Regions from separate parts of the Streptomyces sp. NPDC050560 genome, predicted to be linked through region 1. Evidence: riboswitches for the same ligand, from Rfam matches in the RefSeq annotation. Region 1 holds a riboswitch; each other region holds the start of a gene.

Region 1 (7,299 bases):
ACCACCATGAGCTGGCACAGGCACACCACCGCCAGCACGAGCCCGGACCGCGGCGGCGCCGCCCCGGCCACGGCCCCGCTCTCCTTGCCCACCGCTCCCTGACTGGTCCCGGCCATGGCAGCCCCTTTCCCCGTTGGTGTCCACCGCGCGCGGTACGGGTCCGGCGGGCGCGGTGGATGATTAGGTTAGGCTAACCTAATTTCCGAGCCGCCAGCGAGGTGCGGCCGGTGTTGCGGCATCGTAATAAAGAACGGAAATCATTTTCAATGCCGGAGGGTGTGGGCCGTGGTGGGAGACTGCGGGAATGAGTACGGAGCAGCGCGCGATCCTCGTCGTCGGTATCGGGGCGGGTGACCCGGAGCAACTGACGCTCCAGGCCGTCAGGGCCCTCGGCCGCACGGACGTCTTCTTCATCGTCGGCAAGGGGCGGGACAAGGCGTCCCTCACCGATCTGCGGCACCGGATGATCGAGGAGCACGCGCGGGGCCCGTACCGCGTCGTCGAGGTGGCGGACCCGAGCCGGGACCGCCGTCCCATGAACCGCTCCGAGTACACCGCCGCCGTCGAGGACTGGCGCGGGCGCCGCGCCGACGCCTTCGAACGGCTCATGACCGAGGAGTTGGCGCCCGGCGGGACGGGGGCCTTCCTCGTGTGGGGCGACCCCTCCCTGTACGACAGCACGCTCGGCATCCTCGCCGCCATCGAGGAGCGCGGCGCCGTCCCGTTCACCGTGGAGGTGGTCCCCGGCATCAGCAGCGTCTCGACGCTCGCCGCCCGGCACCGCATCCCGCTGAACCGCGTCGGGCGCCCCGTCCACATCACCCCGGCCCGCCGCATGGCCGACGTGGCGGCCCAGGACGGCGACGGCGACATCGTCGTCATGCTCGACGCGCACGAGTCCTTCACCCGGGTCGGGGGCGAGGACGTGTGGATCTACTGGGGCGCCTACCTCGGCACGCCGGACGAACTGCTCGTCGCGGGCCCGCTGCACGAGGTCGCCGACCGCATCAGGCGGGTCAGGGCCGAGGCCAGGGCCCGGCATGGGTGGATCATGGACACCTATCTGCTGCGCGGCGCGGAGCCGCCGACCGGGGCGGATGGGGCGGCCGGGGCGGATGGGGCGGCCGGGGCCGCCGGGCCCGTCACCGCCTGACCCGGCGCTTTCGGCCGGTGGATTTACCGGAAAGCCCGTCTGTAGAATGCCGCCGGACCCGCGGTGCAGGGAAGCCGGTGTGATTCCGGCACGGTCCCGCCACTGTGACCGGGGAGCACGCTGTCGAGCAGGACGCCACTGACGAGCGAGATGTCGGGAAGGCGGACGGCGCGCGCTGAACCGGGAGTCAGGATACCGGCCGCGGGAAGTTCCGTGTTGTCCACGAGGATGGAGCTGACACGCATGGCACCGCCGCGCCGCACGCACTCCCCACTCCCCGGCCCCCGCCGTCCGCACCCGGGCCGAAGGCCCCTCCCGTCCCCCGCCGCCGTCGGCTGACGGCGTCTTCGCCCGTTCGCGCCCCCGCGCGCGAACTGACCTACCGCACCGGCGGGGAGCCGTCATGACCACAGACGAGTACGAGTACGACTACGAGACGATCTTCGTGGAGCGCGAGGGCCGCACCGCCCTGCTCACCCTCAACAGGCCGCGGGTGCTCAACGCCCTGAACCTCCAGCTCATGAACGAGGTGGTCGCCGCCTGCGAGGCACTTGACCGCGATCCGGAGTGCGGTTGCCTGGTGCTCACCGGGTGGGCGAGGGCGTTCGCCACCGGTGCCGAGACCGAGGAGAGGCAGCCGCGCGGCTGTCCTGACACGTATCGCGACGACTGGTTCGCGGCCTGGGACCGGCTGGGCCGGCTGCGCACTCCCACCGTGGCGGCCGTCGCCGGGTATGCGCTGGGCGGCGGCTGCGAACTCGCCCTGCTGTGCGACATTCTGCTCGCCGCCGACACCGCGGTCTTCGGCCGTCCCGAGATCGGGCTCGGGGCGGTCCCGGGCATCGGGGGCTCCCAGCGGCTGGCGCGGGCGGTCGGCAAGGCGAAGGCCATGGAGATGTGCCTGACGGGACGCACCATGGACGCGGAGGAGGCCGAGCGCGCGGGTCTCGTCTCCCGGGTGGTGCCCGCGGACGACCTGCTCACGGAGGCGCTCGCGGTCGCCGGGACGGTGGCGGAGCTGCCGCTGCCGGTCGCGATGCTGGCCAAGGAGGTCGTCGGCCGCGCCTTCGAGACCACCCTCGCCGAGGGCGTCCGCTTCGAACGGCGCCTGTTCCACGAGGCGTTCGCCACCGAGGACCAGAAGGAGGGGATGACCGCCCTCGCCGAGAGGGGCCCGGCGGAGTTCGGACACCGCTGAGGTGACGGCGGGCGCCGGGAGTGGGGACGAGGCCGTGCCGTCGGTGGCGAATTCGCCCTAGACGGTGGTCAGTTCGGCGGGAGGGGGAACGGAAGCGCTTCGCCGTCCGCCACCGGCGCACCCGCCTCCACACCGTGCAGGAGCCGGGCCAGGATCTCCGCCCCGCGGACCACCCTGGGGCCGGGGCGGTTGAAGTGGGCGGGCCCGTCGAGCACCCAGACCCGGCCGGCCCGTACCGCGGGCAGGTCCGCCCAGCCCGCCAGGCGCGTCAGCAACTCCGTTTCGCGCAACGTCCGTTCGGGAGGAAAGCCGCACGGCATGACGAGGACCGCGTCCGGCCGCGCCTCCCGTAGCGTCTCCCAGGCCATCGCCGCGGTGTGCTCCCCGGGCGCCGCGAGCAGGGGGCTGCCCCCGGCGGCCGTGATCTGGTCGGGGACCCAGTGCCCGGCGGGCCGCAGCGGATCGAGCCATTCGATCGCCGCGGTACGGGGCCGCTCCCGCCCCCCGACCGCGTCCCGCACCCGGTCGAGCCGCGCCCGCAGCTCCTCCCGGCGCCGCTCGGCCCGTTCGCGGACGCCGAGCAGTTCGCCGACGGTGACGAGGCAGTCGAGCACGTCGTCGAGGGTGCGCGGCTCCAGGCTGAGGACCCGGGTGTCCGCGTCGAGCAGCCGCACGGTCCCGCTGACCCTCTCGTACGACACCGCGCACACCTCGCACAGGTCCTGGGTGAGCACCACGTCGGGCCGCAGCGCGGCCAGGGCCTCGGCGTCGAGGGTGTACAGGGACGAGCCGGAGTGCTCGGCCCCGCCCACCGCCAGGGAGATCTCCCGGCTGGTGAGGACGTCCGCGTCGAGGTCCGCCCCGGTCACCACGGGCACGCCCGCCACCTCCCGCGGCGGCCAGTCACACTCGTGCGTACGCCCGACCAGCCGCCCGGACAGCCCCAGCTCGGCGACGATGTCGGTGGCGGCGGGCAACAGAGAGACGATACGCATAACGCGACCCTAAGGTCTCCCACCCGGCCCCGCGGACTGCGTCCTCACCCCGTGTCCGCCGCCGTTCCGTCGGGCTTCGGGGTGGGGTGGGGGGTGCTGGGTTTCCCGGGGTGGGGGGTGGTGGCGCCGGTTTCGGGGACGTAGCGGACCAGGAGGAGTACGACGACTGCCGCCGAGACCGCCGTGAACAGGAAGGACGAGGCGTAGCCGAGCTGCGCCGCGAGGACGGCGAAGAGCAGGGGGCTCAGGGTCTGGCCGCCCTGGCCCGTGAACCGCCACAGGCCGAGGAACATGCCGCGGCCCTCCGCCGGGGCCACGTCCGCGCCGACCGTCTGGATGGAACCGCCCGTCAGCGCCTGCGCGACCACCCCGATCAGGAAGAGGACCACGTACCAGGCGAGGGACAGGTGGAAGAGCGCGGAGGCGGCCAGCGCGCACATGGCGAGCGTCACGCCCGTGAAGCCGGGGACCATCGTGCGCTTGCGCCCGTAACGGTCCATCAGCCAGCCGCTGATGAAGCCGATGGGGAGGGTGAGCGCCGCGGCAGCGGTCGAGAGGTAGCCGATCTGGGCCGGGCCCAGGTGGTAGGCGAACGCCGCGTACAGATGCAGCAGATCGGCCTGGAGCGGGCCGCGGGTGAGGCCCGCGAACAGGGCGACGCCGAAGTAGACGAGCCGCGGGAGCACGATACGGCGCAGCGCGGCCAGCCGCTCCCGGGGCGCCCGCGGTACCCGGCCGCGCACCCGGCGCGGTGTGTCCTGCGCGTACCGGTACGCGGGCAGCAGCGCCACGAGCGCGAGCGCGCCGTAGATGACGAACGGGGCCCGCGCGCCGCTGCCGCTCGCGAGGAAGCCGCCGACCAGGGGGCCCGCGAGCTTGCCCGAGTTGTTCATCCCGAACAGCCAACTGACCTCGCGCCCCCTGCGGCCCGCCGCCGCCCCGTGCGAGATCGCCGCGAGCCGCGCCATCAGCCACATCTGCGCCGCGGCCCCGTCGAAGAACCGCAGCGCGAGCAGGACGCCGAAGGAGTGCGTGCCCACCACGGCGAAGGCCATGAGCGCGGTGAGGATCGGGCCCCCGAGCAGGACGGCACGGCGCCCGAAGCGGTCGATGAGCCAGCCGGAGGGCACGGTGCCCGCGAGGCTGCCGAGGACGAACGCGGTGACGACACCGCTCGCGGCGCCGAAGCCGACACCGAAGGACTTGGCGAGCGTCGGCACCGCGGGCACCGCGATGCCCGCGCCGAGCGAGAGGACGAACGCGGGCAGATAGGTGGAGAGAATCGCCTCCCGGGTGAGAACGCCGTCACGCGTCTTGTCCGCCCCGGACCGCGGCATTCAGTCCCCCCTGGTGTCGAACCCCTTCATGACTCCCGCAACACAGTCGCAACAGCAATGACCACCCAGAAAATATTTATACCATTGGGCCTCCGGCGGGGGCAGGTGGTGCGCGGCGGGGTACGCGACAATCCCCCCATGCTGAGAATCGGTTCCGTAGTGCTGGGTGTCTCGGATGTGCCGCGGGCGGCCAGGTTCTGGATGGGTGCGTTGGGATACGTTCCGCGGGACGGGATGGACGACGACTGGGTCGTGCTCGTGCCGTCGGAGGGGGCCGGGGCGCAGGTGGCGCTCATGCGCAGTGGGACGCCGGTCCAGGAGCGTCCGCGGGTCCATCTGGACCTCTACGCCGGGGACGCGGCCGACCAGGCCGCCGAGGTCGAGCGGCTGGTGGCCCTGGGCGCCGGCCGGGTCGACTGGGACCTGTACCCCGACGACGCGGACTTCGTCGTGCTCGCCGACCCCGACGGCAACCGCTTCTGCGTCATCGACACCGGCAACCACTGACGGCGACCGCCTGCGCGCCCCGGCGCCCGCCCGTCTCAGCGCAGTGCCACCACCAGGGCGTCGCTCGGGGAGCACCACGCCTGGCGGGCCTCGGTGAAGCCGGCCGTCCGCAGGGTCTCCGTGTGCCAGTGGGTGGTGGTGGGGCGGTCGGTGCGCGGGCCCCGGGGTGTGGGGTCGCGGGGGTCTCCCAGGAGGGTGAAGCGGCGCAGCGCGGGCTCGCGCAGGTGCTCGTCCGCGGCGACCCGGGCCCACCACGCCGCCCAGTCGTCGGCGCCCCCCGCCTGCTCCCGCTCCCTGCGCGCGGTGTGGAAGGCGCGTACCGCCGCGTTGATACGGGGCGCGGTGGGGTCCTCCATGTGGTCGGCGTTCAGGAACACGCCGCCGGGGCGCACCACGCCCGCGAGCGCCCCGTAGAGGCGGCGCAGCGGCGCGGTGTCGAGCCAGTGCAGGGCGGTGGCCGTGACGACGGCGTCGTAGGAGTCGTGCGGCAGCAGGCCGGGCCAGTCGGGGTCGGTGAGGTCGGCCGTCACAAAGGTGACCCGCGCGTCGCCCTCGAAGTGGCCCCGGGCGATGGCCATGAGCGCGGGGTCGAGGTCGAGGCAGGTGGAGCGGGCCTGCGGCAGCCGCCGCAGCAGCCGGTCCGTGATACTGCCGGTGCCGCAGGCCAGGTCGAGGACGCGCGGGGAGCGCCCGGCCAGCGCCTCGACCATGTCGAGCAGCACCCGGAAGCGCTCCTCGCGGTCGGGCATGTACCACTCCTGCTGGCGGTCCCAACTCCGCTGCCAGGCGGCCCAGTCGGCGGGGCGTGTGGTGGTCGTCATCGGTGGGTCTCCCTCTCGGGCGGCGGTGGTGGGTGTGCCGCCGGGCGGTGTCCCGGCGCGGTGGTGCGGGCGGCCCGCGGCGGCAGGCTCTCGGCGCGCAGCAGGAGCCCGGCGGTGTCCGACGCGGGGGCGGTCAGGACCTCGTCGGTCGGGCCCTGCTCCACGATCCGGCCCGCGTCGAGGACGGCGGTACGGGCGGCGAGCCGCCGGGTCAGGGCCAGGTCGTGGCTGATCCAGAGGACCGCGGTGCCGTGGGCGTCCCGCAGCCGCCGCAGTTCGGCGAGTACGCGTTCGGTGGCGGCGGGGTCGAGGGCGGTGGTGATCTCGTCGCAGACGAGGACCCGGGGGAGGGCGAGGGCGGCGCGGGCGAACGCGGCGCGCTGCAACTCGCCGCCGGAGAGTCCTTCCGGGCCGCGGCGCGCGGTGGCGGCGTCGACGCCGAGCCGTTCCAGCAGGTCAGCGGCCTCCTCCGCGGCCCGCGTGGGCGGCAGTTCGCGCAGTCGTACGGCGGTGCGCGCCACCTGGTCGAGCACGGTCCTGCGCTCGTCGAAGGAGCCGCGGGTCTCCTGCCAGACGTACTGGACACGGCGCCTGGTCTCCCGGTCGCGGGAGCGCAGCGGCGGCGGCAGCGGTGTGCCGTCGAGGAGGACGGCCCCGGTGTGGCGGGCGTGCAGCCCCGCCACACAGCGGGCCAGGGTCGTCTTGCCGCCGCCGGAGGGGCCCGCGAGGCCCAGGCAGCCGCCCGCGGGCACGTCGAGGTCGATGTCGCGCAGCACGGTGTCACGGCCGCGGGGGCGCAGCCACGCGGTGAGCCCGCGCACCCGCAGCGCGGGGGGAGCCGGTGGCGCGGACACCGTCCGGGGGGCGGGGACCTGGACGGTGGGTGCGGCGAGGGGGCGGGGTGCGGGCGGGCCGGTGGCGAGGTGTCCGCCGTCCAGTACGAGGACGTGGTCGGCGACGGCGTCGACCAGAGCGCGGTCGTGGGTGAGGAGCAGGATCGCCAGGCCGTCGTCGGCGAGCCGGGACAGCTCCCTGACGAGGCCGAGCCTGGTCACCGTGTCGAGCCCCGTGCTCGGTTCGTCGAGGACGAGGGCGCGCGGGCGGCAGGCCAACACCTGTGCGAGCGCCACCCGTTGGCGCTGCCCGCCGGAGAACTCGTGCGGCAGGCGCCGCAACACCTGCCGGTCCGAGGGGAGTTGGGCCGCTTCGAGGGCGGCCCGTGCGCGCGCCAGGCCCCCGGCGCGGTCGACGCGCCCGTGCAGCCTGGCGAGTTCGCGCAGTACGGCAC
Region 2 (7,299 bases), on a different contig from region 1:
CCCCCGGTCGGGGTGGTGAGCCCGGCCAGCACGCGCGCGAACGTCGTCTTGCCCGAGCCTGAGGGGCCGAGCAGGGCGGTCCTGCTGCCGGGCGGGAAGGCGGCCGACACCGGCACCGGGAGCGGGTCACCCGCGCGTCGGCGCACGACGATGCCCCGGGCCGCCACCCCGGTTCCCGACGCGTCGGGGGCGGCGGTGTGCGGGGCGGGGTCGCCGGTGCCGGGTACGGGACCGGTGGCGGGGCCACTGACGAGGCCGGTGCGCGTCGGGGCCCGGTGTTCCGCGGCCAGCAGTTCCCGGGTCGCGCGGTGGCGGTCCGCCGCGGTGTCCTTGCGGGGCGGTCCTGGGCCTAGCAGGTGCCCGGTGGGCCCGTGGTCCACGGCCCTGCCGTGTTCGAGCACGGTGACACGGTCGGCGGTGGCGCGGACCAGGGGCAGGTCGTGGCTGAGCAGCAGTACGCTCGCGCCGCCGTCCGCGAGGGCCCGCACGGTGCGGCCGAGGGCGTGGGCGAGCGCCGGGTCGAGGCCGCTCGTCGGCTCGTCCAGCACCAGCAGGCGCGCCCCCGTCACCAGCGCAGACGCCAGCGCGAGGCGCTGCTGCTGGCCGCCGGAGAGCTGGTGGGGGAAGCGGCGGCGCACGGTGTCCGGGTCGAGGCCCGCCAGGGGCAGCGCACGCGCCGCGGCGGCGTGCCGCGCGGTGCGCGCCGCCCCTCCGAGGGCCGCGAGTTCCGCGAGCGCGCCGCCGATCCTGCGGACGGGGTCGAGCACGGTCTCCGGGTGCTGGGGCAGATGTGCGGCCCGGCCGCGGCGCAGCGCGGCCCGCTCGGCGGGGGCGGCCCGCAGCAGGTCGGTGCCGTCGAGGAGCACCTGTCCGCTCAGCCGTACGCCCCGGGCGGCGGCGCCGAGCGCGGCCAGGCCCAGGGTCGTCTTGCCGCTTCCCGAGGGGCCGACGACGGCCGTCACGGTGCCGGGCGGCGCGGTGAGCCCGACCCCGTCGAGCAGGGGCCGCGCGGCCCCCTCGGCGTGTGCGCGGAGCCCCGTCAGACGCAGCGCCGGGACGCCTGGCCCGGTCACGGCGCCGTCCGGCGTCGGGCGAGCGCCCGGTCGACGAGCAGGTTGCCGCCGACGCAGAGGGAGGTCAGCAGCCCGGCGGGCACCAGCACCACGGCGGGCTGGGTGAACAGGGCGTCACGGTTGCGTTCGATGAGCACCGCCCAGTCGGGCGAGGAGGCGGGCAGCCCGAGGCCGAGGAAGTTGGCGGACGCGAGCAGGTACAGCACGACGGGCAGCCGCCCGCCCGCGTCGGTGGCCAGCGGCGCCGCCAACTCCCGCGCCAGGTGCCGCAGATGGACGTACGCCCAGCCGTGTCCCTGCATCCGCAGGGCCTCGACGACGGTACGGGAGCCGGGCGCGAGCGCGGCGGCGCGCACCAGGCGGGCGACGGCGGGGACCTGGAGCACACCGGCGACCGCGACCAGCCACAGCCGGTCGCGGTGTCCCGTGGCGGCCAGGGTCATCAGGACCAGCAGGCCGGGGAAGGCGAGGAAGAGGTCGAGGGTGCGCATGACGGCCTCGTCGACACCGTGCCGCGCGCCCGCGGCGAGCAGCCCCAGCGGAACCCCGGCGGCGAGGCCGACCGCGAGCGCGGCCAGGGCGCTGCCGACCACGGAGGCGCCGCCGTGCAGCACGAGCGCGAGCACGTCGCGCCCCAGCACGTCCGTGCCGAGCGGGTGGCCGCCCCCGGGCGGCCTTGAGGGCAGCGCGCCCTCCCCCGGCCCGTCGTCCCCCGCCGTCCACGGCCCGGCCAGGGCGGTGAGCAGCGGCACGCCGAGCAGCACCAGGGCGGCCCAGGGGCGCCACCGCCGTGCGGTGGCGGCGGTGCTGGCGGGCGTGGCGGTACGTCGCGGGGTCACGCGGCCGGCTCCCTGCGGGGTGCCAGGCGGTGCGCGACGAGGTCGCCCGCGAGGTTCACGGCGATCGCGGTGCCGGTGAACAGCAGCGCGTACGCCTGCACTTCGGGCAGGTCCCGGTTCTGCACGGCGGTGACGAAGCCGTCGCCGAGGCCGCGGAACCCGAACACCGCCTCCACCAGGACGGCGCCGCCGAGCAGCCCCTCCACACACCGCGCGTACTGCTGCGCCGCCGGTCCGAGGGCGTTCGGCAGCACATGGCGCAGTACCACCGTCCGCCGCCGCATGCCGAGGAGTTCGAGGTGCGCGGCGACGGGACCGTGCCGCTCCGCCGCCACCCCGGCGCGTATCTGCCGTGCCAGATCGCACATATGACGGGCCGTCAGCACGGTGACGGGCAGTACGAGCACGGACGGGCGGGCGAGCAGCGCGGCGGTGTCCATGCCGACGGCGGTGGCGGGGAGCAGCCCGGCGGCCAGTGACACGGAGGCGACGAGCAGCAGTCCGAGGACGAACTCCGGTACGGCGTGCAGCACCACGGCCGCCGTGGTCAGCAGCCGGTCGGCGCGGCTGCCCTCGCGCAGGCCCGCGGCGGTGCCGAGCAGCGGGGCGAGCACGGTGACGAGCAGCAGCGCGGGGGCGCCGAGGAGCAGGGTCACGCCGACGCGGCGGCCGATGTCGTCGGCGACGGGCAGCCCGGTGGTGAGGGAGGTGCCGGGGTCGCCGGTGAGCAGGTGCCCGAGCCAGTGCCAGAAGCGGGGCCATGCGGGCCGGTCGAGGCCCAGCCGGGTGCGCAGCGCGCTGACCTGCTGCGGTGTGCCCAGTTCGCCGCGGAGCACGTCGGCGGTGTCGCCGGGCAGCAGTGAGCCGACGGCGAACACCGCGACGAGCACGACCAGGCACTGGACGAGGGCGAGCAGGCAGCGCCGCAGGACGTAGCGGCGCACGTCAGGAGAGGCGGGCGCGGTCGAAGCGGGCCCAGGCGTGTGAGTTCGGGGGTGCCGCGCGCAGCCCCGTCACACCGCTCGCGACGGCGTCGGTGGCGTCGGAGAAGGCCCACACCAGCAGGCCCGACTCGTCGCGTGCGAGCTTCTGGGCGCGGCCGAGCAGGGCGAGGCGGTCCTTCTCGTCGCGTGCGGTACGGGCCCGGTCGAGCAGGGTGTCGAACTCCTTGGAGGCGTACTGGGTCTGGTTGCGGGCGGCGCCGCCACGGACGCGCTGCTGGAGGAAGTCGGAGACGGGCAGGGTGGAGGTGGTGTTGAAGGCGGCGACGCCCTGGGTCCTGATCTCGCTGAAGTAGGTGCTGGAGGCGCGGGTGTTGACGGTCATCCGCAGCCCCACGTCCCGCAGTTGACGGGCCATCAGGTCGGCCGCGGGCTCCCAGGCGGCGTCGACGGAGCTGGTCTCCACGGTGAAGTGCAGCCCCTCGGCGCCCGCCTCGCGCACCAGCCTGCGTGCCTCGTCGACGTCGCGCTCGCGCGGTGGCAGGCCCTCGGGGTAGCCGCGCAGGCCCCTTCCGAAGAGGTCGTCGCCGGTCTCGCCGTGGCCGGCGAGCGCGATCCTCACCAGTGCGGCACGGTCGATGCCGCACTGCACGGCGCGCACGAGGCGGTGGTCGTCGAAGGGGGTGCGGCCGGTGCGCAGCAGGAGCTGCTGGGCGGTGGCGCGCCTGCTGGTGAGCAGCCGGGTGGCCCGGTTGCCCTTCAGCCGCTCCACGGAGGCTCCGGCCATGTCGGCGGCGTAGTGGACCTGCCCGGAGAGCAGGGCGTCGAGGCGGGCGGACTCCTCGTCGGCGGGGACGATCTCCAGCTCGGCGATGTGCGGGGCGCCGTCCCAGTGGTCGGCCCAGCGCCGGTAGCGGGCGGTGCCGCCCGGGGTGAACGACACGTAGGTGAAGGGGCCGGAGCCGACCGGTTTCCTGAAGTCCGTGGTCCCGTCCGGGACGATCTCGGTGCCGGGGCCCGCGAAGACGGTGGGGAACTCGAAGTTGGGCGCCTTCAGCCGCAGCACCAGGGACCGGGCGCCGTCGGCCCTGCTGGCCTCGTAGTCGATGGCGGAGAGCAGGACCTGTGAGGGCGATCCGGTCTCCGGGTCGGCGGCGCGGCGGTAGCTGTAGAGGACGTCCTTTGCGGTGACGGGGCTGCCGTCGTGGAAGTGCGCCTCGCGCAGGCGTATGCGCCACCGGGTGCCCGAGGCGTCGCTCTCCCAGGAGAGGGCGAGCCGGGGGCGGACGGACATGTCGTCGGCGTAGGTGGCGAGGGTGTCGTAGAGGGCCTTGGCGCGTGCCTGGTCGACGAAGTTCGGTGCGACGTGCGGGTCCAGGGTCTCCTGGGAGCCGCCGGAGGTGAAGGCGGCCCTGAACCGGTCGCCGTCTCCTCCGTCGCGGGTGTCGCCGCCGCAGCCGGCGAGCAGTCCCGACGCGGAGAGCGCCAGGGCTCCCCCCGCGGCAAGTACGCCGCGTCTGCCGGGCTCCGGGCGGCGCGGTGTCCCCTTTCGGGCATGCGTCGTCACGTCGATCCTCTCCGGGGTGTCCTCGCCCCTGCTGTTGGACCGGCGACGGGTCAGTCTCCTGGCTCCCGGCTCTTCGCTCGCCTCCGCCTTCCCGGCCGCGGGCAGCGGTCGGTGGCGTGCGGGAGGGTCGCTCCCCGGTCACAGTGGCGGGACCGCGCCGGATTCGCACCGGCTTCCTGGTCCCCGTCGCCTCGTGCACTCATTGTGGCGCACGGGGCGACGGGCGCGTGACCCCGGCCCGTGGCCGCGCCCGCGCGCCGCGGCGCCGCCGGAAATATCCGCCGCACGCCTCTTCCGTTGACTTTGGTCCGTGTACAACGATGTGAACAAACATCAAGCGACAGAATCGCTCATAACCCTGCGGTCTGCTCCAGCAATGCGAACGCCTCTGCACAGCTCCGGATAGCCGGTGCCGCGACAGGCGGCACCCACCCCCCATGAGTAGGGAGCCGCCATGCATCCGAGACCGTCCGCACCCTCGCCCCTGCGCTCTTTGGGCGCGCTGCTCGCCGCCCTCGCCCTGCTGGCCTTCGGGGCCGTGACGCTGGGCGCGGGGAGCGCGCGGGCCGCCACCGGCACGCCGCTGCGCGACGAGGGCCTGTACCCGCGCGCCGTACGCCTGGAGCACAACGGCGCCGCCGACGGCCGCATCCTGACCTCCGTGGTGACCTTCGACGCAGGTGACGGGGTCGGGACCATCCAGGAGTCCACCGACGACGGCGCCACCTTCACCGAGGTCGGGCAGGTGCGGGCGCCCGACGCCGCCGCCGGCAGGGGCCTGTGCTGCTCGACCCTGTTCGAACTCCCCCAGCAGGTCGGCGACCTGCCGGAGGGCACCCTGCTGTGGTCCGCGTCCATCGGGCAGGACAGCTCGCCCCGCCGGATGGCGGTCGAGGTCTTCAGGAGCAACGACGTGGGCCGCACCTGGCAGTACCTCTCCACGGTGGCCACGGCCGCCAACGACCTCGGCCTGTGGGAGCCCGAGCTGTCGGTGGCCGCCGACGGGCAGCTCGTCGCGCACTACTCCGACGAGACGGACGGGGTGCACAGCCAGAAGCTGGTGGCCGCCAGGTCCGCCGACGGCGTCCAGTGGAGCGGCCACCACGACACCGTCGCCAGCGGCCTCGGCACGGACCGCCCCGGGATGGCGGTGGTCCGCAGGCTGCCGAGCGGCACGTACGTCATGACGTACGAGATCTGCACACCGGGCGGCCAGTACTCCTGCGTGGTGCACTACCGCACGTCGCCGGACGGCTGGGACTGGGGCGACCCCGCCTACCTCGGCATCCGCCCGGAGACCGCCGACGGCCAGTACTTCCGGCACACCCCCACGCTGGCCTGGTCGCCGCTGGCCGGATCGCCCGAGGGGCGGCTGTTCCTCGTCGGGCAGGAGCTGGCGAACGCCGACGGCTCACGCGCCGCGGGCTCCGGGCGCACGGTGTGGGTCAACGACGCCGGGGGCACGGGGGCCTGGCGCGCGGTGAACGCCCCGGTCGCGGTGGACTCGACGGAGCTGGACTTCTGCCCCAACTACAGCTCGGCCCTGCTGCCCTCCACCGACGGCACCTCGCTGTTCGAGATCGCCACCGACTGGGACGGCGACGTCTGCCGCCCCTACTACGCCCACGGCGCCGTATAGCGCGGCCGTCCGCCACACCGCACCGCGGCGCCCGCCCCGCGCGGGCCGGGCGCCGCGGCACCCCGAAGGTCCGCCCCGCGGGGGGCGCCAACGGGAGCCCCGCACCGCCGTATTGACATGTCCAGGACCGAACCGGAAGCTGAAGAAGGTCGTTTGCAACGATGCACAACGCAGGGAGGAAAGGATGACGATGGGAATCCTGCGAAGACGAGCCCGCGGCCTGGCGCTCGCGGCGGCGGCGCTGCTCGCCGCCGTGTTCTCCGTGCTGTCGACCGGGCCCGCGCAGGCCGGCGAGACACCGCTGCGCGCGGCGGACCCGAGCGTCCTGCGGGTCGGCGGCACCTATGTGGGGGTGCAGTCGACGGGCGGCGGGATCGTCGTGCGGCAGGCGTCGTCGCCGGACGGGCTCGCCACGGCGACGGCGCGGCAGGTGTGGTCGGACACGGCGGGGCGCGGCGAGGTGTGGGCCCCCGAGATCGTGACGGACGGCGGCCGCTACTACATCTACTTCTCGTCGGGCACCGGCGCCGCCCACCGGATGTACGTGATCAGCTCCGCGAGCCCGGACAGCGGGTACGGCGCGGAGACCCGGCTCGCGCTGCCCGACGACAAGTGGGCGATCGACGGGACGATGTTCACGTTCAACGGGCAGCGCTGGTTCGTCTGGTCGGGCTGGGCCGGGGACACCAACGTGGAGCAGAACCTCTACATCGCCCGGATGAGCAGCCCCACCACACCCACGGGGGCGCGCTACGTCATCTCTCAGCCGCGGGAGAGCTGGGAGCGCGTGGTGGGCGACCCGTACATCAACGAGGGTCCCGAGGCCATCATGGACCCGAACGGGCAACTGCACATCGTCTACTCCGCCAACGGGAGCTGGAGCGAGCAGTACTGCCTGGGGGACCTGCGGCTGCGCGCGGGCGGCGACCCCACCTACGTATGGGACTGGTACAAGTCCAACGGCTGCCTGTTCGGCTCCAACCAGGCCACGATGATGCCCGGTTGGGACGCCACGCTCTATGCCGACGGTCCCGGCCACCACACCTTCGTGCTGCTCGACGGCGACATCGCGACAAGTCCGCCGGCCGGGCCCACGTTCCCGTTCATGTACCACGCGGTCGCGAAGGGGACGCCGTACTCGTGGGAGAACCGCCACTGGTACACGGGCACGTTCTGCTGGTGGGGCGACACCACCTACAGCCGGGCGAACGTGCCGGGTCCGAACACCGACACCGGGTGG
Region 3 (7,299 bases), on a different contig from region 1:
CGTCGAGCAGCAGCGAGAGGACCGCGCCCTTGACGGCGCCCATCCGGCGCCTGGCCGCCATCGACCCGGAGGCGTCCACGAGGAACAGCACGAGATTGCCCTCGCGGCCCTCGCGCCGCGCCCGCCGCAGGTCGTCACGGCGCACCACGAGTCCTGGCCCCGACCTGCCGCGGGCCCGCTGATGCGGCGCCGCGGCCCGCACCGTGGCGGGCAGGTGCAGCGCCCCGAGCGAACCCCTGGGCCGGAACGAGCCCGTGGTGCGCCCGCGTTCCGTGCGCGCCCGCGACCGCCGACCCGCCGCGCCCTCGCCGAGCCCCGGCACCGTCAGCAGACGCGCGCGGAAGGGCTCATCGGGCCGTACGGCGGCCTGCGCCGCACCGCCCGCGGGGGCGCCGGAGGGGGAGTCGTCCGGCTCGCCGGGCCCCGGCGTCCCGGACCCGTCGCGCTGCGGCGGCACACCGTCGTCCGCGGGCGCCTTTGCGCCACCGCCCCCGGGGCCGCCGTCAGGGCCGCCTTCAGGACCGTCGTCGTCGGGACCTTCGGGACCCGGCGCCTCCCCGGGGCCCCCGGTGCCGTCGGTGTCGCCGCCGTCGGCGCCGTTCGCGCCCTCGGGAGGCGCCGCTTCGGTCCCGTCCTGCGGCTCCTCGGGCGGGAACTCCTCGCCGCCCAGGATCTCGTCGAGCCGTTCCTCGTCGAGCCCTGGCGCGTCGAACGGGTTGCGCCGCCTGCGGTGCGGCAGCGCAAGCAGCGCCGCGGTGCGCACGTCGTCGCGTACCACCTCGGTGCGGCCCGACCAGGCGGCAAGCGCGACCGCGGTGCGCGCCATCACGATGTCCGCCCGCATCCCGTCCACCTCGAACCCCGCGCACACCGCCGCCACCGCGCGCAGCGCCGCGTCCCCGAGCCGTACCCGGCCGAGCAGGGCGCGCGCGGACACCACGCGCTCCCGCAGCGCACCCTCCTCGGGCGCCCAGCGGGCCGCGAAGCCGCCGGGGGAGTCCTCGTACGCGAGGCGCCGCCGCACCACCTCGACCCGCTCGTCCGGGTCCCGGGAGGCGGCCACCTCGACGGTGAGCCCGAACCGGTCGAGCAACTGCGGGCGCAGCTCGCCCTCTTCCGGGTTCATCGTGCCGACCAGCAGGAACCGCGCCGCGTGCCGCACCGACACCCCCTCGCGCTCCACATACGAGGAGCCCATCGCGGCGGCGTCGAGCAGCAGGTCGACGACGTGGTCGTGCATCAGGTTGACCTCGTCGGCGTAGAGGATGCCCCGGTGCGCCTCGGCGAGCAGCCCCGGCTCGAAGCTCTTCACGCCCTCCGCGAGGGCCCGTTCGATGTCGAGGGCGCCGGTCACCCGGTCCTCCGACGCGCCCACCGGCAGCTCCACGGTCCGCGCGGGCCGCGCGGAGGCGGGCGCCCCGGTGCCGTGCGGCCCGTCGGGGCAGCCGGGGTCGGGCGCGGCCGGGTCGCAGGAGAACCGGCAGCCCTCCACCACGTCCACCGGTGGCAGCAGCGCGGTCAGCGCGCGCACCGCGGTGGACTTGGCGGTGCCCTTCTCCCCGCGCACGAGGACGCCGCCGACCGCGGGCGACACGGCGTTCAGCAGCAGCGAGAGCCGCAGCCCGTCCTGGCCGACAAGGGCGGTGAACGGATAGGGGGCAGTCACTCGGCGACCTCCAGGGTGGTCCTCGCCCCGTACGCCTGCGGCGTCCCGGAGCCGGGGGAGTGGACGGGGAGCGGCGCCCCCGGTGGCACGAACGGCAGCCCGGGCGGCGGCCCCTGCTCGATGAGCCGCCAGAGCGCGTCGGTGTCGGCGTGCTCCTCCACGAGGTCGGCGAGCAGGTCGATCTGCGCCTCCCGCAGCTCCTCGAAGCGCACGCCGGGCGCGGGCTCGAAGCGCCGCCCCGCCGCCCGCGCCACCTCACGCAGGAAGGCCCGTCTGAACCCGTCGGACTCCAGCGAGCCGTGCCAGTGCGTGCCCCACACCTGGCCGACCCGGCAGCCGTCGAGGAAGGGCTCGCCGCCGTGGACGGAGGCGACCGCGTGGTGGATCTCGTAGCCGTGGACGCGCTCCCCGAGCGCCAGGCCCGAGGGCCTGGCGAGCGTCTTCCCGGGCCGGAACGCGACGCGCACCGGCAGCAGTCCGAGCCCTTCGACGCGGCCTGCGCGCGACTCGACCTCGTCGTCGATGCGCTCCCCGAGCATCTGGAAGCCGCCGCAGATGCCGAGCACCGGGCGCCCGGCCGCGGCCCTGCGGGCCAGCTCCGCCGCGAGCCCGCGCTCCCGCAGCCAGGCGAGGGCCCGCACGGTGGCCCTGGTGCCCGGCACGACCACCAGGTCGGCGTCGGCGACCTCCTCCGGGCGCTCCACGAACCGCACGGCGACCCCGGGTTCCGCGGCGAGCGCGTCCGCGTCGGTGAAGTTCGACATCAGCGGCACCGCGCACACCGCGACCCGCAGCACCTCGGCGCCGTGCGGCGGCGCCACCGGCGCGAGCGCGCCGCGGCGCGCGAGACCGAGCCCGTCCTCCTCGTCGATCCCGAGGCCCTGCCGGTACGGCAGCACCCCGAGGGTGGGCCGCCCGGTCAGCTCCCGCAGCATGCCGAGGCCGGGTTCGAGCAGCGACACGTCCCCGCGGAACTTGTTCACCAGGAACCCCGCCACCAGCGCCTGGTCCTCGGGTGAGAGCAGCGCGAGGGTGCCGAAGAACGAGGCGAACACCCCGCCCCTGTCGATGTCCCCGACCACCAGCACCGGCAGCCCCGCGGCCCTGGCGAGGCCCATGTTGACGATGTCGGTGCGCCGCAGGTTGATCTCGGCGGGGCTGCCCGCGCCCTCGCAGACCACCACGTCGTGCGCGGCCCGCAGCCGTTCGAGGCAGTCGAGCACGGTGCCGAGCAGCGCCTCCTGGCGTCCGCCGTGGTAGCCGCGCGCGCTCATCTCGCCCGCGGGCCTGCCCATGACGACGACCTGGCTGCTGCGCTCGCCGCCCGGTTTCAGCAGTACGGGGTTCATCAGCGCGCTCGGCTCCACCCGGGCGGCGAGCGCCTGCATCGCCTGGGCGCGGCCGATCTCGGCGCCGTCCCGGGTCACGAAGGAGTTCAGCGACATGTTCTGCGCCTTGAACGGGGCCACCCGCACCCCGCGCCTGGCGAGCCAGCGGCAGATCCCCGCGGTCACCACGCTCTTGCCCGCGTCGGACGTGGTGCCCGCGACCAGCAGCCCGCCCCCGGTGCCGGTCACAGGACCGGGCCCGGCAGGCACCGCGCCAGACACACGGCGGCGGCGAGGGCGCCCACGGTGACCCGGCGCGAGAGGCGCACCGCGCGCGCGATGTCGGCGGGGGTGGCGGCGCGGCCCCGGGCGCCGAGCACCGGGCGGTGCTCGGTGCGGCCGCCGTAGGACAGGGTGCCGCCGAGCCGTATCCCCAGGGCTCCGGCGAACGCGGCCTCGACCGGGCCCGCGTTGGGGCTCGGGTGGTGCTTCGCGTCGTCGCGCCAGGCCCGCAGGGCGGCCGCGGGGGCGCCGCCGGTGAGCACGGCGAGCAGCGCGGTGAGCCGGGCGCCAGGCCAGCCCGCGACGTCGTCGAGACGGGCCGCGGCCCAGCCGAAGCGCAGATAGCGGGGCGAGCGGTGTCCTGTCATCGCGTCGAGCGTGTTGACGGCGCGGAACGCGGCGAACCCCGGCACCCCGGCGACGGCGCCCCACACCAGGGCGCCGACGACCGCGTCCGAGGTGTTCTCGGCGACCGACTCCACCACCGCGCGCGCGAGTTCCCCGGCGTCGAGCGCCTCGGGGTCGCGCCCGCACAGCCGCGGCAGCAGCCGCCGCGCGGTGTCCGTGTCGCCGACGGCCAGGGCGGCGCCGATCCGCTCGGCCTCCCCGGCGAGCGAGGCGCCGCCGAGCACGGTCCACGCGGCGGCGGCGGTCCATGCGACGGCGAGCGGCGGGCGGTGGCGCAGGGCGCGTTCCGCGCCCGCGGCGAGCGCCACGGCGCCGCCGACGCAGAGCGCGGTGTGCGCGGCGCCCGCGCCCCTGTGGTCGCGCCAGAGCGTGCGCTCCAAAGCGCCAGCGGCGCGCCCGAAGGCGGCGACGGGGTGGCCGCGGCGCGGGTCGCCGAAGACGGCGTCGGCCAGCAGTCCCGCGGTGGCGCCCGCGGCGAAGCGCCGCGCGCGCGTGACGGTGGGCGGGCAGCCCGGCATCACTCGTGTCCTCACTCAGGGTCCGCGCCCCGGCTCGAAGGAACGACGGCGAGAGTGTCCTGGCTCCCGGATCGGCGCTGCCCCGGCCTTCCCGCTCGTACGAGCCGTGGCCGTGGGTGGGGAGCGCTCCCCGGTGACAGTGGCGGGACCGCGCCGGATTCGCACCGGCTTCCTCTCCTGCCGCCGTTGTATGGCCCCGGCAGTCCACCACGCCCGGCGAACGGCCGTCAACCAGCCGCTGACCAGGCAGGGGACGCCGGTGTCAGCCCGCTATGAGGTAGATCCCGTACGCCACGGCGGCGGCGCACAGGGCGAAGCAGGCGTAGGCGCCGGTGGCCAGGAGCGCCCCCTGGCCGCCCGCGCGCGGGGCGCCGCCGCGCCGGGCGAGGCCGACGGTGCCGAGCGCGAAGAGGCCCACCAGGGCCACGGTGGCCGCGAGGCTGACCCCGAAGACGGTGCCGATGGCCGTCCAGTCGATCTGCATGGTGTGTTCCGTCCTTGAGGGGCCGTCAGGGGCTCGGATGGGTGGTGCCCGCGCCGGGGCGCGCGGTCACGGGGCGGTGCCGCCCGGCGCCGCGGCCGGTGCGGGGCTCTCGCCGGGGGAGGGGACAGGGGCGGGCACGGTGACCGGGGCGACGGGCACGCCGGGCGCCGTGGCGGCGGGGCCCGGGGCGGGCCTCGCGAGGCTCGAAGCGGGGCTCGTGGCGGCGCTCGGAGCGGCGGCGGGGCTCGCGGTGTCCTCCCGTACCACCGCGTCGGCGGCGAGCATGCCGGGCGCCGGGGTCCGGGGCTCGGGGTCGTTCACGTTGGCGTGGGTGACGGGCCTGCGCCTGGCCAGGTTCCACACCGTGCCGGAGGCGGCGACCAGCAGGACCGCGGTGGCCGCGATGCCCCAGGGGCCGCGCCCCGCGAGGAGTTCGGCGCCCGCGCCGACCAGGCCCGCCGCGGGCAGTGTCAGACACCAGGCCACCAGCATCCGGGTCGCCGTGGACCAGCGGACCACCGCACCGCTGCGGCCGAGGCCCGCGCCCATCACGGCGCCCGAGCAGACCTGGGTGGTGGAGAGCGAGAAGCCGAGCTGCGACGAGGCGAGGATGGCGGTCGCGGCGCTGGTCTGCGCGGCGAAGCCCTGCTGCGGCGCGAGGTCGGTGAGGCCGCGGCCCATCGTCCTGATGATGCGCCAGCCGCCGATGTACGTGCCGAGCGCGATGGCGAGCCCCGCGGAGGCGATCACCCAGACCGGGGGGTTGGAGCCCGGCGCCAGCACCCCGCCGGTGACCAGCGCCAGGGTGATGATCCCCATGGTCTTCTGCGCGTCGTTGGTGCCGTGTGCCAGCGAGACGAGCCCGGCCGACGCGATCTGGCCCGCGCGGTAGCCGCGGGTGGTGGAACCCTCGGCGGCGCCGCGGCCGAGCCGGTAGGTGAGCCGGGTGGCGACGAGCGCCCCGAGGCCGGCGACGACGGGCGCCGCCACCGCGGGCAGCAGCACCTTGGTGACCACCGTCGAGCCGTGCACGGAGGACCAGCCCGCGGACATCACCGCCGCCCCGATCAGCCCCCCGAACAGGGCGTGCGACGAGCTGGACGGCAGCCCGAGCAGCCAGGTCAGCAGATTCCACAGGATGGCGCCGACGAGCGCCGCGAAGATCACCTCGGTGCGCAGGCCCCGTTCGTCGACGATCCCGCCCGAGATGGTCCTGGCGACCTCGATCGAGAGGAACGCGCCCACGAGGTTCAGCGCGGCGGACATGACGACCGCGGCTCTGGGGCGCATCGCGCCGGTGGAGATGGTGGTGGCCATCGCGTTGGCGGTGTCGTGGAAACCATTGGTGAAGTCGAAGGCGAGTGCCGTGACGATCACCATCACGAGAACGAGCGTGATGTGTTCCATTTACCCAGACTTCTGTCGTACGTCGGTGGCTCGTTGAACGTACGTAATCTGAGTGAACGGAAGATGAACCCGGGCAGGCCATGAGGTGTATCGCTACGGCGGGTGCGGTGCTCGGGTCTCGACACCCGCCCCGGCGGCGGGACATGGGCGCGCCCGTCCGCGGGGTTCCGGTCGGCTCAGCCCGCCGCGAAGCGCGCCAGGGCGTCCGCGTCGCCGTGGAAGCGGTTCTGGTCACCGGCCATCGGACCGTGGTCCGCGTACTGCCAGAACGTCCACGTCGTCCACCCGGCGGGCAGCGCGCCGGGCGACGCGGCGTAGTCCGGCACCCACAGCGCATGGTCCCCGAAGCCGCGGTTGCCCCCGGTGCAGGTGTTCCACCACCGGGTGCTCGTGTAGATCACCGGAAGCACCCCCGCGCTCCGCCGCACCTCGTCGCTGAAGTCCCTGACCCAGTCCGCGAGCCCCGCCTCGTCCAGGCCGTAGCACTCGGCGCCGTAGGGGTTGGCCTCGATGTCGAGGGCGGGCGGCAGCGTCCGGCCGTCCGCCGCCCAGCCGCCGCCGTTCTTCAGGAAGTACGCCGCCTGCGCCGCGCCCGAACTCCGGTCGGGGAGCGCGAAGTGGTAGGCCCCGCGCAGCATCCCCGCCTCCCGCGAGCCGTCGAACTGCCCCCTGAAGTACGGGTTCTTGTACGTGGTCGACTCGGTGGCCTTCACATACGAGAACCGCGCCCCCGCCTCGTACGCCTTCTTCCAGTCGACCGTGCCCTGGTGGGACGACACGTCGTTGCCCCGGGGGAGGTCCGCGTACGGCTCCGCCGCGCGCGCCGGGGACGGGGCCTGGGCGAGCGCCAGCGCCGCGGCGGCCGCCAGCAGGCGCGCCGTGCGCGCCCCGGCGCGGGGGCTCGTGGGCCGGGGGAGCGCCGTGCGGTGGACGGAGTGGCGGGCAGCGGGCATGGGTTCCCCGATCGCGAGCGCCGGGGCGCACGCCCGACGAGCTACAACAAATGGGCACGAAGGCTATCGAAAACACCAGCGCTCCCCGCTCGTACACACGGCACACGCCCCGAAAGAGGGAGCCGTGCCCCGGTGGAATCCGCACCGCCCGGGGCCCCCGCGCCCGGCGCGGTGACAGGATGCGGCCCATGCCTCATGACCAGGAGCGGCCCACGCCGCACGCGGAGCGGGCTGCGCCCGCCACGGCCGCCAC
Region 4 (7,299 bases), on a different contig from region 1:
CCGACACCTTCTCGCGGCGCATCGCACGCAACACGTCGACGATCCTCGTCGAGGAGTCGCACCTGGCCCGGGTGATCGACCCGGCGGGCGGCTCCTGGTACGTGGAGCGGCTCACGGACGAACTCGCCCACGCGGGCTGGGAGTTCTTCCAGGGCATCGAACGGGACGGCGGCCAGGCGGCCGTACTGCGCTCGGGGCGCCTGCGGGCCGACCTGGCCACGACCTGGCGGGCGCGCACCGAGAAGCTGGCCAAGCGGCGCGAACCCGTCACCGGCGTCAGCGAGTTCCCCCATCTCGCCGAGAAGCCGGTCGTCCGCGCGCCCGCGCCCGAGCCCCCGTCGGGCGGCCTGCCGCGGGTGCGCCGCGACGAGGCGTACGAGGCGCTGCGCGCCCGCTCCGACGCCCATCTGGCCAGGACCGGGGCCAGGCCCCGCGTCCTCCTCGTCCCGATCGGCCCCGCCGCCGCCCACACCGCCCGCCTCACCTTCGCCTCGAACCTCTTCCAGGCGGGCGGCATCGAGCCCGTCACCGGCGGCACGCCCGCGGACAGCGGCGCCACCCAGGTGTGCCTGTGCTCAAGCGACGCCGTCTACGCGGAGCGGGCCGCCGACGTGGCCGCCGGGCTGCGGGAGGCGGGAGCCACCCACGTCTTCCTCGCCGGGAGGCCGGGGGACCACCCCGGCGTCGACACATACGTCTTCACCGGCTGCGACGCCGTGGCCGTCCTCTCCGCCACCCTCGACCGCGCAGGAGTGTCCTGATGGCCATCCCCGACTTCTCCGGGATCGAACTGGGCTCCCCGACCGTCGCCGCGGGCCCCGAGGAGTGGCGCACGGCCGCCGAGAAGGCGCTCGGGGACGACGGCCGGGCCTGGGAGACCCCCGAGGGCATCCCGGTCAAGGCGCTGTACACCGGCGCCGACCTGGAGGGCCTCGACTTCCTCGACACCTACCCGGGCGTCGCGCCGTACCTGCGCGGCCCGTACCCCACGATGTACGTCAACCAGCCGTGGACCATCCGCCAGTACGCGGGCTTCTCCACCGCCGAGGAGTCCAACGCCTTCTATCGGCGCAACCTCGCTGCCGGGCAGAAGGGGCTCTCCGTCGCCTTCGACCTGCCGACGCACCGCGGCTACGACAGCGACCACCCGAGGGTGACGGGCGATGTCGGCATGGCCGGGGTGGCCATCGACTCGATCTACGACATGCGGCAGCTCTTCGAGGGCATCCCGCTGGACCGTATGACGGTGTCGATGACGATGAACGGCGCGGTGCTGCCCGTGCTGGCGCTGTACATCGTGGCCGCCGAGGAGCAGGGCGTGCCGCCGGAGAAGCTGGCGGGGACCATCCAGAACGACATCCTCAAGGAGTTCATGGTCCGCAACACCTACATCTACCCCCCGAAGCCGTCGATGCGGATCATCTCCGACATCTTCGCCTTCACCTCCCAGCGGATGCCGCGCTACAACTCCATCTCCATCTCCGGCTACCACATCCAGGAGGCCGGGGCGACGGCCGACCTGGAGCTGGCGTACACGCTCGCGGACGGGGTCGAGTACATCAGGGCCGGGCGGGACGCGGGCCTCGACGTGGACGCCTTCGCCCCCAGGCTCTCGTTCTTCTGGGCGATCGGCATGAACTTCTTCATGGAGATCGCCAAGTTGCGGGCGGCGCGGCTGCTGTGGTCCAAGCTGGTACGGCAGTTCGGCCCCGAGAACCCCAAGTCGCTGTCCCTGCGCACGCATTCGCAGACCTCGGGCTGGTCGCTGACCGCCCAGGACGTCTACAACAACGTCACCAGGACATGTGTCGAGGCGATGGCCGCCACCCAGGGCCACACCCAGTCGCTGCACACCAACGCCCTCGACGAGGCGCTGGCGCTGCCCACCGACTTCTCCGCCCGCATCGCCCGCAACACCCAGCTCCTCATCCAGCAGGAGTCGGGCACCACCCGGGTCATCGACCCCTGGGGCGGCAGCGCGTACGTGGAGAAGCTGACGTACGACCTCGCGCGCCGCGCCTGGCAGCACATCCAGGAGGTCGAGGAGGCGGGCGGCATGGCCCAGGCCATCGACGCCGGCATCCCCAAGCTGCGGGTGGAGGAGGCCGCCGCCCGCACCCAGGCCAGGATCGACTCGGGGCGCCAGCCCGTCATCGGCGTCAACAAGTACCGCGTCGACAGCGACGAGCAGATCGACGTCCTCAAGGTCGACAACTCCGCGGTGCGCGAGCAGCAGATCGACAAGTTGCGGCGGCTGCGCGCGGAGCGCGACGAGGGCGCCTGCCGGGACGCGCTCGACGCCCTCACCCGGGCCGCGGGGGGCGACGGCAACCTGTTGGACCTCGCGGTGCGCGCGGCCCGCGCCAAGGCGACCGTCGGCGAGATCTCCGACGCCCTGGAGCGGGTCTACGGACGGCACGCGGGCCAGATCCGTACCATCTCCGGTGTGTACCGCGAAGAGACGGGCGGCTCGCCCTCGGTGGAGCGCACCCGCGCCCTGGTGTCCGCGTTCGCCGAGGCCGAGGGCCGCCGACCGCGCATCCTCGTCGCCAAGATGGGCCAGGACGGCCACGACCGCGGCCAGAAGGTGATCGCGACCGCCTTCGCCGACCTCGGCTTCGACGTGGACGTCGGCCCGCTGTTCCAGACGCCCGCCGAGGTGGCGCGCCAGGCCGTCGAGGCCGACGTGCACATCGTCGGCGTCTCCTCGCTCGCCGCGGGGCACCTCACGCTCGTCCCCGCGCTGCGGGAACAGCTCGCCGAGGAGGGGCGCGACGACATGATGATCGTGGTCGGCGGGGTGATCCCGCCCGCCGACGTGCCCACGCTGCTGGAGATGGGCGCCGCGGCCGTCTTCCCGCCGGGCACGGTGATCCCCGACGCGGCGTACGACCTCCTGGGGCGGCTGTCGGCCGGCCTCGGGCACGACCTCTGACCCGCATGGCGATCGACCTCGACACCTATGTGAAGGGCGTGCTCGACGGGAAGCGCGCGGTCATCGCACGCGCGATCACCCTCGTCGAGTCCACCCGCCCCCAGCACCGGGCGCTGGCACAGGAGTTGCTGACCGCGCTGCTGCCACACAGCGGCCGGGCGCGGCGGATCGGCGTCAGCGGTGTCCCCGGCGTGGGCAAGTCCACGTTCATCGACGTGTTCGGCACCATGCTGACCTCGCTCGGGCACCGGGTGGCCGTCCTCGCCGTCGACCCCTCGTCCAGCCGCACCGGCGGCTCGATCCTCGGCGACAAGACGCGCATGGAGCGCCTCTCCGTGGACCCGTCCGCCTTCGTGCGCCCCTCTCCCACCGCGGGCACGCTGGGCGGGGTGGCCAAGGCGACCCGTGAGTCGATCGTGGTGATGGAGGCGGCGGGCTACGACGTGATCCTGGTGGAGACGGTCGGCGTGGGCCAGTCCGAGACCGCCGTCGCGGGCATGGTCGACTCCTTCCTGCTGCTCACCCTGGCCCGTACCGGCGACCAGTTGCAGGGCATCAAGAAGGGCGTGCTCGAACTGGCCGACGTCATCGCCGTCAACAAGGCCGACGGCCCCCACGAGCGCGACGCGCGCGCCGCGGCCCGCGAACTGGCGGGCGCGCTGCGGCTGATGTACGGCAGGGACGCCTTCTGGACGCCCCCCGTGCTGAGTTGCAGCGCCCGCGAGTCCACGGGCCTCGACACCGTTTGGGAGCGTCTTGAGCAGCACCGCGCCCTGCTGGACTCGGCGGGGCACCTCGCCGCCAAACGCCGCGACCAGCAGGTCGAGTGGACCTGGAGCATGGTCCGCGACGAACTCCTCGGCCGGCTGCACGCCGACCCGGCGGTACGCGCCCTCACCCCCGCGCTCGAACAGCGCGTCAGGGACGGCGAGTTGACCCCGACACTGGCGGCCGGGCGCATCCTGGAGGCACTGGGGGAGGCGGACCGCACGGCTTCGGGCGGGGCGGCACCGGGCGGGGCGGCGGAGGACCGGGCGGAGTAGGGCCCGCCAGGGTTTCGCGGGCAGGGGGCCTGTGCCTTCGGCCCGTCACGGCGTACGGCCCGCGTTCCAACAGGCGTGCGCCGTGCGGGTGTTCACCCTGGCGTGAGCCCCGTTGCGGCCGGGCGCGGAGTCGGCGCATCCGGTTTGTCGGGTGCCGTCGCCTCCCGGGACCGTCTTGACGGCCCTCGCGAACCGTGCTGCAATCCCGCTGATACGCAAAGCAGTTCCAGGGGAAGCCGGTCGAAGTCCGGCGCTGACCCGCAACCGTAGGCCCGGCCGCAGCCGGGCGAGCCGGAATGCCTGGAGCGTGTTCCACAGCAATGAACGCCGTCGCGGACTACGGCGTGGTGCGACAGGCTTCCGTCGCGCGGGACACCTCCCGCGCCCTCCGGGGGCCCCTGCCACGCTCGCTGCCCGCGCCGGGACGCGACGACGGGGGGCCACGGTGGGAGCGGGACGGCGAGGAGACCTGCGGCGAAGAGACCGAGGGCCGAAAGCGGCACCCGGCCGGGTGCCGACACTGCTGTCGGCGGCCCTGCTGCTGCTCGCCGCGTGCGCGGCGCTGCTCACGACGTCCCCTGCCGCCGCCGACCCCGTCGAGGACTGCACCGCCTCCCACGGCGCCGTCGTCGCCGTCGACTTCGGACCCTTCGGGGGACCGGTCGAGCGCGGGTGCGATGCCACCCCCACCACCGGCTACGACCTGCTCCACGAGGGCGGCTTCACCACCACGGGCACCCAGCACGACGGCCCCGCGTTCATCTGCCGTATCGGGTCGGGCGACTTCGACTCCGGCACCCAGTACCCCACTCCCGACCAGGACGACTGCGTCCTCACCCCGCCCGCCACCGCCTACTGGTCCTACTGGACCGCCGCGCCGGGCCAGGACGAGTGGACCTACAGCGCGTACGGCGCCATGGACCGCGAGCTGGAGGACGGCGACGTCGACGCCTGGGTGTACGGCGGCACCGACGTCGGCGGCAGCACCGGCGAGCCGGACTTCAGCCCCGACGACGTACGCGCCACAGCCGCGGCCGACCCGGGTGAACCGAGCGGCGAGCCGACCGGGGCGCCCGGTGACATCGACCTCGACGCCGCGGCGCACTGGCTCGGCGGCACTCTCACTGACGGCGAGCACGTCGATGCCGACGACAGCGGCACTCCCGACTACGCGCTGACCACCGACGCGGCCTACGCGCTTGCCGCGGCCGGAGCCGACAGTGCCACTCTCGACAAGGTCACCGCCTATCTGACCGCCCACACCGCCGACCGCGCCTACCCCGACGGCACCGGGAAGGCCCCCGACGCGGCTGGGGCCGCCGGGCTCGCCCTCCTCGCCGAGATCACCGGGCGCGACCCCGGCGGCGTCGACGGGCACGACCTCGTCGGCGACCTCACGGACCATGTCTGCCCCGCGGGCCCCGACTCCGGCAGACCGGCCCCCGGCTGCACCGCCAAGGGCGACTTCCACGGCGCCACCCACACCGGCACCCAGGCGCTCGCCCTGCTCGCCGTGGTGCGCGCGGGCGCCACCCCGCCCGCCTCCGCCGTCGCCCGCCTCGCCCAACTCCAGTGCGAAGGCGGCGGGTTCACCGGCGACCTCATCCGCCCCGACGAGCACTGCGACGCCGACGCCGCCACCACGGGGCTCGCCGCCCTGGTGCTGCACGCCGTAGGCGGCCACCCCGACGCCGTCTCCGCCGCACACGGCTACCTCACCGCAAACCAGCGCGCCGACGGCGCGTTCCCCGGCCGCCCCGGCTCCACCACCGGCAGTGTCACCGCCACCGCCCAGGCCGCCCAGGCGCTGCGCGCCCTCGGCGATGACGGCCGTGCCGACGCCGCCACCGGCTGGCTCGCACGGCACCAACTCGACGGCGGCGGCTTCGCGTTCGACGAGGGCGGCACCACCCCCGCCGTCCACCCCACGTCCCCCGCCGTCCTCGCGGGCGCCGCAACCGACCTGGCCACCCTCAGGGCACCGGGCGCCGAACCCCGAAACCCGGCAGACGACACCACCACCACGGGGCCCGGCACACAGGCCGCGGGCGGGGGACCCGACCTGGCGAAAGGCGTCGCCTACCTCACCGGCGCGGACCGCCTCAGACAGGGCCGGTACTACGCGTCGGGACCCGCAGACTCCGGCGCCGACTACGGGCTCACCATCGACGGCGCCTACGCGCTCGCCGCCACGGGACTCGACGACACAGGGCTGCGCGGCATCGTCGACTTCCTCGACGGCGGCGGCAAGGACTCCTCGGGGCGCACCATGGACGCCTGGACCGGGGTGGGCACGGAGTACGCCGCGGGCGGCTCCCTCGGCAAGACCGCGCTGCTCGCCGAGGCCGTCGGGCGCGACCCGCGCGACTTCGGCGGCCACGACCTGATCGCCGCCCTGGACAAGGCGGTGTGCGCCGGGCCGAGCACCGCCCCCGACCGCTCCTGCGCCGCCAAGGGCGCCTACACCTACGCCCCGTCCGTGTTCTCCCAAGCCCTCGCGGTCATGGCCCAGTTGCGGGCGGGCGACAAGGACGCCGCCGCCGGACCGCTCGCGTATCTGAAGAGCCTCCAGCAGGACAGCGGGGCCTGGCCCAGCCTGATCCCCGCCACCGGCGACGCCGACGTGGACTCGACCGCCATCGCCGCCATGGCCCTCCACCTCGCAGGGGGCGACGCCGCGGACAAGGCCGTCGACAAGGCCCTGTCCTGGCTCGCGGGCAGACAACTCGACGACGGCGGCTTCCCCGGCGCCGCGGGCGACTCCGTCAACTCGGCCGCCCTCGCCGTACAGGGCCTGTCCCTCGACGCTGTGACGTACCGTCAGCAGATCGCCGACGCACGGACGTTCCTCGCCGCGCAGCAGAACCCCGACGGCGGCTTCAACGTGGCCGCCGAGGGCCAGCGCGGCTCCGACCTCAGGGCCTCCACCCAGGCGGTGGGCGGCGCCACCGGCATCTCCTTCGGCACCCTCGACCGCGACCTGAGCGGCACATCGGCGCCGCCCACCCCCACCCCGAGCGGAAGCGGCGGCGCCCCCGAGATCGTCACACCCGGCGGTGAGGGCACGGGCGAGGGCGGCGGTGGCGGCGGCGCGCTCGCGTCCACGGGCGTCCAGGCGGGCGCCCTCGCGGCGCTCGCCCTGCTGCTGCTGACGGTGGCCGGCTGGCGCGTGGTGGTGGTCGCCCGCCGCCGGGCCGGCGAGGGGAGCCACCGATGAGCCCCCGCACCGCGGCCCGGGCCCGCAATGAGCGGGCCGTCAGGCGCTCCCCCGGCCGCGCGCGGACCGCGTGCGGGCGTGTGTGCCGCGCGGCGGCCGGGGCG

What was found. A riboswitch is a leader RNA that binds a small molecule or an ion and turns the genes downstream of it on or off. The one in region 1 is predicted to bind cobalamin.
Region 2: it holds a riboswitch for cobalamin, as region 1 does, so the genes downstream of both, ACIBIW_RS21860 (ABC transporter substrate-binding protein) here and ACIBIW_RS12595 (enoyl-CoA hydratase-related protein) in region 1, are expected to answer to the same signal.
Region 3: it holds a riboswitch for cobalamin, as region 1 does, so the genes downstream of both, ACIBIW_RS35925 (cobalamin biosynthesis protein) here and ACIBIW_RS12595 (enoyl-CoA hydratase-related protein) in region 1, are expected to answer to the same signal.
Region 4: it holds a riboswitch for cobalamin, as region 1 does, so the genes downstream of both, ACIBIW_RS27205 (prenyltransferase/squalene oxidase repeat-containing protein) here and ACIBIW_RS12595 (enoyl-CoA hydratase-related protein) in region 1, are expected to answer to the same signal.

What each region holds. Positions count from the first base shown of each region.
Region 1 covers NZ_JBITGT010000005.1:81,113-88,411, forward strand. Annotated here, with positions in the region: gene ACIBIW_RS12585 (MFS transporter) at 1-116, opposite strand, end outside; gene cobF (precorrin-6A synthase (deacetylating)) at 305-1,153, shown strand; cobalamin riboswitch at 1,222-1,350, shown strand; gene ACIBIW_RS12595 (enoyl-CoA hydratase-related protein) at 1,557-2,351, shown strand; gene ACIBIW_RS12600 (ABC transporter substrate-binding protein) at 2,420-3,346, opposite strand; gene ACIBIW_RS12605 (MFS transporter) at 3,391-4,683, opposite strand; gene ACIBIW_RS12610 (VOC family protein) at 4,822-5,190, shown strand; gene ACIBIW_RS12615 (class I SAM-dependent methyltransferase) at 5,226-6,011, opposite strand; gene ACIBIW_RS12620 (ABC transporter ATP-binding protein) at 6,008-7,299, opposite strand, start outside.
Region 2 covers NZ_JBITGT010000009.1:133,141-140,439, forward strand. Annotated here, with positions in the region: gene ACIBIW_RS21845 (ABC transporter ATP-binding protein) at 1-1,073, opposite strand, end outside; gene ACIBIW_RS21850 (ABC transporter permease) at 1,070-1,912, opposite strand; gene ACIBIW_RS21855 (ABC transporter permease) at 1,909-2,856, opposite strand; gene ACIBIW_RS21860 (ABC transporter substrate-binding protein) at 2,858-4,420, opposite strand; cobalamin riboswitch at 4,472-4,601, opposite strand; gene ACIBIW_RS21865 (exo-alpha-sialidase) at 4,875-6,059, shown strand; gene ACIBIW_RS21870 (glycoside hydrolase family 43 protein) at 6,250-7,299, shown strand, end outside.
Region 3 covers NZ_JBITGT010000026.1:47,246-54,544, reverse strand. Annotated here, with positions in the region: gene ACIBIW_RS35935 (putative cobaltochelatase) at 1-1,666, opposite strand, end outside; gene ACIBIW_RS35930 (cobyric acid synthase) at 1,663-3,243, opposite strand; gene ACIBIW_RS35925 (cobalamin biosynthesis protein) at 3,240-4,202, opposite strand; cobalamin riboswitch at 4,255-4,378, opposite strand; gene ACIBIW_RS35920 (hypothetical protein) at 4,465-4,686, opposite strand; gene ACIBIW_RS35915 (anion permease) at 4,753-6,093, opposite strand; gene ACIBIW_RS35910 (lysozyme) at 6,270-7,046, opposite strand; gene ACIBIW_RS35905 (class II aldolase/adducin family protein) at 7,235-7,299, shown strand, end outside.
Region 4 covers NZ_JBITGT010000012.1:215,566-222,864, forward strand. Annotated here, with positions in the region: gene ACIBIW_RS27190 (methylmalonyl-CoA mutase family protein) at 1-761, shown strand, start outside; gene scpA (methylmalonyl-CoA mutase) at 761-2,935, shown strand; gene meaB (methylmalonyl Co-A mutase-associated GTPase MeaB) at 2,941-3,978, shown strand; cobalamin riboswitch at 4,168-4,301, shown strand; gene ACIBIW_RS27205 (prenyltransferase/squalene oxidase repeat-containing protein) at 4,490-7,195, shown strand; gene ACIBIW_RS27210 (hypothetical protein) at 7,192-7,299, shown strand, end outside.